Regions from separate parts of the Cohnella abietis genome, predicted to be linked through region 1. Evidence: a T-box and tRNA genes for the amino acid it is inferred to sense, from the RefSeq annotation. Region 1 holds a T-box; the other holds one or more tRNA genes.
What was found. A T-box is a leader RNA that pairs with one kind of tRNA and senses whether it is charged. The one in region 1 lies ahead of metG (methionine--tRNA ligase), so its partner is inferred to be a tRNA-Met.
Positions count from the first base shown of each region.

Region 1 (3,414 bases):
AATCGTCGATACTAATTTCCGGTGCTAGATCAGGCGTAGGCTCCAAGGCTTTATCATTGCCCGCTGCATTGTCATCCGCATTCCCTGCCACTCCAGCCTCAGCCGCTGTATCCGCGCCAGCTTCAACGGCTGGTGCCGCAGCTACTGATCCACCGGACATCATACCAACGATCCAAGACGCCTCTTCCGCCAAGTCCAAACGAGGGAATATCGGATCACCCTTGCTAACCTTCGTTCCAGCAAGTTTATTTCCGAATTCATGTAAGCTATCCCATGCCGTTAACTCACCCTTTTCAAGCCCCAGCTGTGTCCAGATAAGACCCGGAGTGTGGGTTAGGAAAGGTTGAATCAGAATAGAGACGATCCTCAAGCTTTCTGCCAAATGCCCCATTACGGAAGCCAAAGCTGGTTTGCTAGACTCTTCCTTAGCAAGCGTCCAAGGCTTCGTCTCGTCAATATACTTGTTTGTGCGGCCAACGAGCGTCCATATCGCGCTGAGCGCAACAGAAAACTCCATTTTCTCAAGTGACTCTTCTACCTTCTCAATAGTTGAGAGTGCCGTTTGCTCGAGCTCTCCATCAAACTCTGTAATCCCCAACTCGAAATTCGGAAGAACACCATCAAAGTACTTGTCAATCATTGCAATCGTACGATTGAGTAGATTACCAAGATCATTAGCAAGATCGTAGTTAATCCGTTCTACGAAGCCTTCCGGGGTGAATGCACCATCCGCACCAAACGGCACTTCACGAAGCAAGTAATAACGAACAGCATCCAATCCGAAATGCTCGATAAGCTTAACCGGATCAACAACATTGCCTTTAGATTTGGACATCTTGCCGTCCTTCATCAGAAGCCATCCATGTGCGAATACCTTCTCTGGCACTGGAAGATCAAGCGCCATCATCATAATCGGCCAATAGATCGTATGGAACCGCACAATCTCTTTGCTCATCAGATGCACGCTGGCCGGCCAGTACTGACGGAAAAGCTCATCCGAGTCTGTGCCATATCCGAGTGCCGTTATATAGTTAGAAAGCGCATCGATCCATACGTAAATAACATGCTTAGGATCACCCGGAACAGGAACCCCCCAACTAAAGGTTGTGCGGGAAACAGCCAGATCTTCAAGGCCTGGCTTAATAAAATTGTTGATCATTTCCGTCTTGCGTGATTCTGGCTGAATGAAATCAGGGTTCTCTTCATAGTAAGCAAGCAATCTGTCTGCATATTTACTCATTCGGAAGAAATAGGACTCTTCTTTGACAAGCTCTACCGGATGCCCGCTATCAGGACTTTTCCCCCCAATAACGTCACCGTTCTCGTTGCGCACAATATCTGTCAGCTGTGTTTCCGTGTAGAAGGTTTCATCCGATATGCTGTACCAGCCTTCGTACTCACCTTTGTAAATATCCCCTTGCTCTAACAGCTTCGTAAAAATGCCTTGGACAACCTTCGTGTGGCGAGGCTCTGTTGTGCGAATGAAGTCATCATTAGTAATTTCCAGCTTGCTCCACAATTCTTTAATACCTACAACGATATCGTCCACGAATTGCTGCGGTGTTTTGCCTGCTTCCTCAGCTTTGCGCTCGATCTTCTGTCCATGCTCATCCGTTCCCGTTAAATAGCGCACATTGTACCCGCGCAGACGCTTGTAACGAGCCATCGCATCCCCAGCAACAGTCGTATAAGCATGACCGATATGTAGCTTGTCACTTGGGTAATAAATCGGTGTCGTAATGTAAAATGATTTGTTCGCTTCCGTCATCGTATCCATCTCCTTAAGCTTTTTAAAGACAAAAAACTCCCGTCCGTATGGGACGAGAGTTGTTACTCACGTGGTACCACCCAATTTTCCCTCGCTATATTAACACGACGAAGGCTCATTAAGAATCGTCCATAACGCTGGACACGCGTCATCCTCTTACAGCTTGGAAAGCTGATTCTGCTACCTTCCCAGCATGCTTGAAGACAATTCCTCCAGGACCATTTTCCAAAGCTGCCCTATACCGGTTCTCAGCTCATCCGGCTCTCTGCAATAGGGTGAATCTTTGTACTTATCCCTTCAACGGAAAAGCTTGATTTGTACTATTCGCCAAAATATAACCGACTTGCTTTATCCGTGTCAAGTAAGATTGCCCTTTATACTCATTTCTCAGCCTTCGGAGGGGGAACGGGATCGTATCCTCCACGATGAAAAGGATGACATTTGCCAATTCTTCTAACCGCCAAGTATGAGCCCTTCACTGCCCCATGGACCTCGATTGCCTCAAGCGCATATTCCGAGCAAGTGGGTAGAAAACGACAGGACGGCGGTGTTAACGGTGATATGAATTTCCGATAAAAACGGATCGGCGCTTGTAACGTTCGGCGAGCGATTCGCATTAGACACCCTGTGAGGACGCAGCTATCGTTGAGGCATCCTTGCAATCTCCGCAATAGCCGAACACTTCAAATTTATGCTTAACAACCTTGAAATCACCCGGAACATCGGTTTCCGACATCGGGCAGAAGTGAATCGGCAACGTTTTCTCACATTGCAAGCAAATCATATGATGATGGTGATGAAGCTCCTCACAGCTTAGCTTAAACTTCACGCCATCCTCGAACATCACCTGCTCGACGACATCCATATCAAGCAATAAGCGAAGATTGCGATAAACCGTATCGAAGCTTAATCCCGGATATACCCTCTGCATATGCTCATACACTTCCTTGGGTGTCAGGAAGCCAGAAGCACTGTCAAACAATTTGACCATTGTCCGTCGCTGCTCCGTAATCCTGAGCCCTTTCCGCGACATTCGCTGCATAATATCTTCAGTCGTTCCCAAAAGATACCCTCCTGTAACGGCGTTTATCCTTTTACTATGCAGGAAATGAGCCTTTTCGTCAAACCTTAACATGGATGTGGGCGAGCCCGATAGGCCTTTGATCAGTTCAAATAGAAGCCTGAACCGTATAATGTACAACACCCCACGAAAGGAGATTGATTAGCTTGTCGGAAAATAAAAAATGCTGTGCCAAAACTGTTTTTGATCCGCCACAAGCCATTTATGAAGATTACTACCATCCCCAACACGTCGAGGTTGTTCAACAAATTGAAGTGATTAGACGACACCACTGTGTGCCCGTTTATCATCACGTAACAACCTGTACGGTTAAAGATGTATTCTGCGGAGACTCATGGTCGGGAGAACAAGGCAACGAGGTTCGAACTTCAAACGTGAGAAAAAAACGGAAATAATCCGATAGCTAACAGTTGTGGAGAAGAAGGCTGTCCCCTAGAGAGCAATTGGCTACTGGGGGTGGCCTTTTTCTGCGATTCAGAAGGTTTTACAACAAAAAGAGGCTTCCAAAGATCACCTGATCTTAAGATTAGCCCCTCGCGTTTCCTTCCAATGCTCCCCCTTTATT
Region 1 is NZ_AP019400.1:2,865,487-2,868,900, reverse strand. It holds gene metG (methionine--tRNA ligase) at 1-1,768, opposite strand, end outside; T-box leader at 1,814-2,078, opposite strand; gene yidD (membrane protein insertion efficiency factor YidD) at 2,149-2,385, opposite strand; gene KCTCHS21_RS12060 (Fur family transcriptional regulator) at 2,385-2,831, opposite strand; gene KCTCHS21_RS12055 (hypothetical protein) at 2,996-3,244, shown strand; gene KCTCHS21_RS12050 (hypothetical protein) at 3,410-3,414, opposite strand, start outside.

Region 2 (3,414 bases), 1.6 Mb from region 1:
TTGACGATCAGTCTAAGCAGCAAGAGCAGCCTAATCCGCTTGAAAAAGTCAAAGCTATTATGACTGGATCCAATCCCGTAGACGTCATGATTTTTGATATGAGCATGCTGAGTCAATTGGTTTCTAATAACCTATTGAAGCAGCTGGATCCATTGCTTAAAAATGAAAAGATGGATATAAATGAATTTGTACCTGCTGTTGTTGAAGGGATTAAAGACGAGGGTAACGGATTTTTATATGCTTTAACGCCAACCTTTAGTCCATCTGCCTTATATTATAATAAAAAGCTATTTACCAAAGCAGGCGTCGAGCCCCCTAAGGATAATATGAGCTGGGATGATGTGTTTAACTTAGCTAAACGAATGAAATCCGGCAAGGGTAAAGAAGCTGTGTTTGGATTTTCTTTTAACCAATGGGGATCCAGTGAAAACTTCTGGGACGTACAAAATTTCGCCGCGCCGTTGCAATTAAAAATGTTCGACGACAAAGGCGAAACGATGACCGTAAATACGCCACAATGGGAAAATCTTTGGAAAACCGTAACAGACCTTTATAAAGATCATGTCACACCACATCAGGATGACATGCAGTATGATCAACCACAGGGTGAAAACTACAGGTATAACCCTTTCCAAGGTCAATTGTTCTTAAACGGTAGAGTAGCAATGACGGTTGGCGATTATGGTTTGATCAACCAAATTCAGCAGATGAATGATAATAGCGAAAAGCTGAAAGTTGAAAAGCTGGATTGGGATGTTGTTACTATGCCATTCCACCCGGGTAATGAAAAAGTCGGAGGAAGTATTTATCTGAACAGCTTATCTGGCATTAATGCGAATGCAGCTAATTCTGATGATGCATGGGAATTCGTGAAATTCATGAATGGTAAGGAATGGGCTAAGCTGAAATCCAGAAGCACGTATGAAATGTCTACTCGTCAGGATTTTGTTAAGCCACGCGAAGGAATGACATACAATATAGCTGCTTTTACAAAGATGAAGCCTGCACCATTCCCACAATCTTCTGCTAAAGAGCAAGCATTATATCTTGAAAAACCGAATTTGAGATTGGTGACCGATCTAGCATCGAGAGCTTATTCAGATGTTATTCAGGGGAAAAAATCAGTTAAGGAAGCTCTAGCGCAATGGGAATCAAAAGGAAACGATCTGCTGCAAAAAATTAAAGCGAACCCGAAGGGGCAGATTGACGGCATTTTCGATGACGTCTATGGCGACGGTGGCATGTCAATAGAGAAGCAACGTTTAATGGAGGCAGCAGGAGAGGCTGTTTCTAGCACGTCTGAATAAGACCAATCATATAAAGCTGAAGCGATCCACCACAATGGAGGGTCGCTTCAGTTTTTTTGACGATTCAAAATGGTAAAGTCCGCGCATGCTATAGACAATATAAAAATTTATTCTAGCGGAGGGAACGAGATGAAATGGATTTATTGGTCGAGGCTTTACGACAGCAAGTTTCAAGCGGGATGCCTTGTTCAGAGAATGGAGCACGACAGCTGGGTGTTTGGTGTAGATGTCCCTCAGGAGATCGAGGTGTTCCGTTCACGGAGAGGGAAGTATGGGGTGCGCTATTTACCTTAGGCGGTTTATGCTGGCAACAAGGGCGATCCTGTGCTAAGCTGAGTCCTAGGAAATAGAGGATGAAGGAGGCACTACAATGAGGAGAATGCCACTATCAGCCGACACGGCTGTAAAGCTTGCGGAATATATGAAGGTACCCTTAGAGCATCTGATGCACATGCCGCAGCACATTATGATACAGAAGCTGGCGGAAATGGCGAAGGGACAAGTTGAGGAAACAAACACAGAAAAAAAAGAAAGTTAAAAAAGTTCTTGACGATGGGGTATGTAATGTTGTATATTATTACTTGTCGCCAATAAGAGCGACGTAAGCAAAATGTCGCGGGGTGGAGCAGCCCGGTAGCTCGTCGGGCTCATAACCCGAAGGCCGCAGGTTCAAATCCTGCCCCCGCAACCAACCTTTTCTCTGGACCGAGACGGGGGCCTTTAGCTCAGTTGGTTAGAGCGGTCGGCTCATAACCGATTGGTCGGGGGTTCGAGTCCCTCAAGGCCCACCATTAAGATTTACCTGGAATTATTCGTAGTACATACGCACCCTTTGGACATGTCTAAACAACAATGTTCCTTATGCCGGGGTGGCGGAATTGGCAGACGCACAGGACTTAAAATCCTGCGGTAGGTGACTACCGTACCGGTTCGACCCCGGTCCTCGGCACCACTAACGTTTACTTATTGTAGTGTTAGTATCAACCCATAATACATAAGAAGTCCTGTGTGGTAATTTATCACATTAGGGCTTTTTTTCATTCGCAACTTCGATATTTTCTCATTTCACCCCAAGTTGGGTGTTTTGTTTTATTGGATGCCGAAAAATTATTGTATCAATTTGATGTAGAATTATTGTAGAATAACTAATTGGTAGCAGATAACACCTATGGATTCCATGAAAATGATACTTTTGCGCCAAAAATTTTCAAGTGAAGGAAGCTGCATATGTTATTGGAAATAGCTACCACGCAAGTGCTGAATGAAAAGGCTGTACTTGCCGCATTAGAGCAATCACTTGCTATGATTGAATTTAATATGCATGGTGATGTTCTTTGGGCAAACGAGAACTTCGCTCGTGCGATGGGCTATCAGGTGTCAGAACTGACGGGAATACATCATCGAAAATTTTGTACACCAGATTTCGTCAGAAGTCCGGATTATGAGACGCTTTGGGATAACTTGAGAAGCGGTAATAAATTTCAAGATAAAATCACACGAGTGTCAAAGGAAGGTGTTATTCTGTTGCTTGAAGCCACGTATATGCCTATTCTCGGTGAAGATGGACAAGTGGTGGCAGTCTTGAAAGTAGCAACTGACATAACAGCACGGGAAACCGCCACAAACCAAGTAACTACCGAATTGCAGAAAATGGCGGAAAATTTACTCATTCGTACAGAGAAAGGTATTACACGCAATCAACAAGTGGCTTCGGCAATTGGTCGTGTTATGAATGACAATGAGAGCAACCTAAACTATCTTCACGACTTGGAAAAGCAGACAATAGCCGTTCACCGCATTGTGCAGACGATACGGGAATTCGCATCGCAAACGAATCTGCTCGCCTTGAATGCGGCAATTGAAGCGGCACACGCCGGAGAGCATGGACGTGGCTTTAATGTGGTAGCAACCGAAGTGCGAAAGTTAGCGAAGAACGTTCAAGAAGCGGCACAAGAGATTCAAGTCACCGTTGAGGGGATTTCCAAGCAGGTTAATAGAGTCAGTGAGGGAACGAAAACCTCCCAAAGAGCAATAGTCGATAGTCAGCATCAAATTCAACAAGCAGTTGATGAATTTGCAGGTATTGGCGAAGCTGTTGGCAAGTTAG
Region 2 is NZ_AP019400.1:4,482,392-4,485,805, reverse strand. It holds gene KCTCHS21_RS19780 (ABC transporter substrate-binding protein) at 1-1,307, shown strand, start outside; gene KCTCHS21_RS31405 (hypothetical protein) at 1,437-1,601, shown strand; gene KCTCHS21_RS19775 (YycC family protein) at 1,678-1,845, shown strand; tRNA gene KCTCHS21_RS19770 (tRNA-Met) at 1,922-1,998, shown strand; tRNA gene KCTCHS21_RS19765 (tRNA-Ile) at 2,022-2,098, shown strand; tRNA gene KCTCHS21_RS19760 (tRNA-Leu) at 2,171-2,259, shown strand; gene KCTCHS21_RS31955 (methyl-accepting chemotaxis protein) at 2,535-3,414, shown strand, end outside.
Region 2: it encodes a tRNA-Met, which carries the amino acid that the T-box ahead of metG (methionine--tRNA ligase) is inferred to sense. The anticodon was not compared.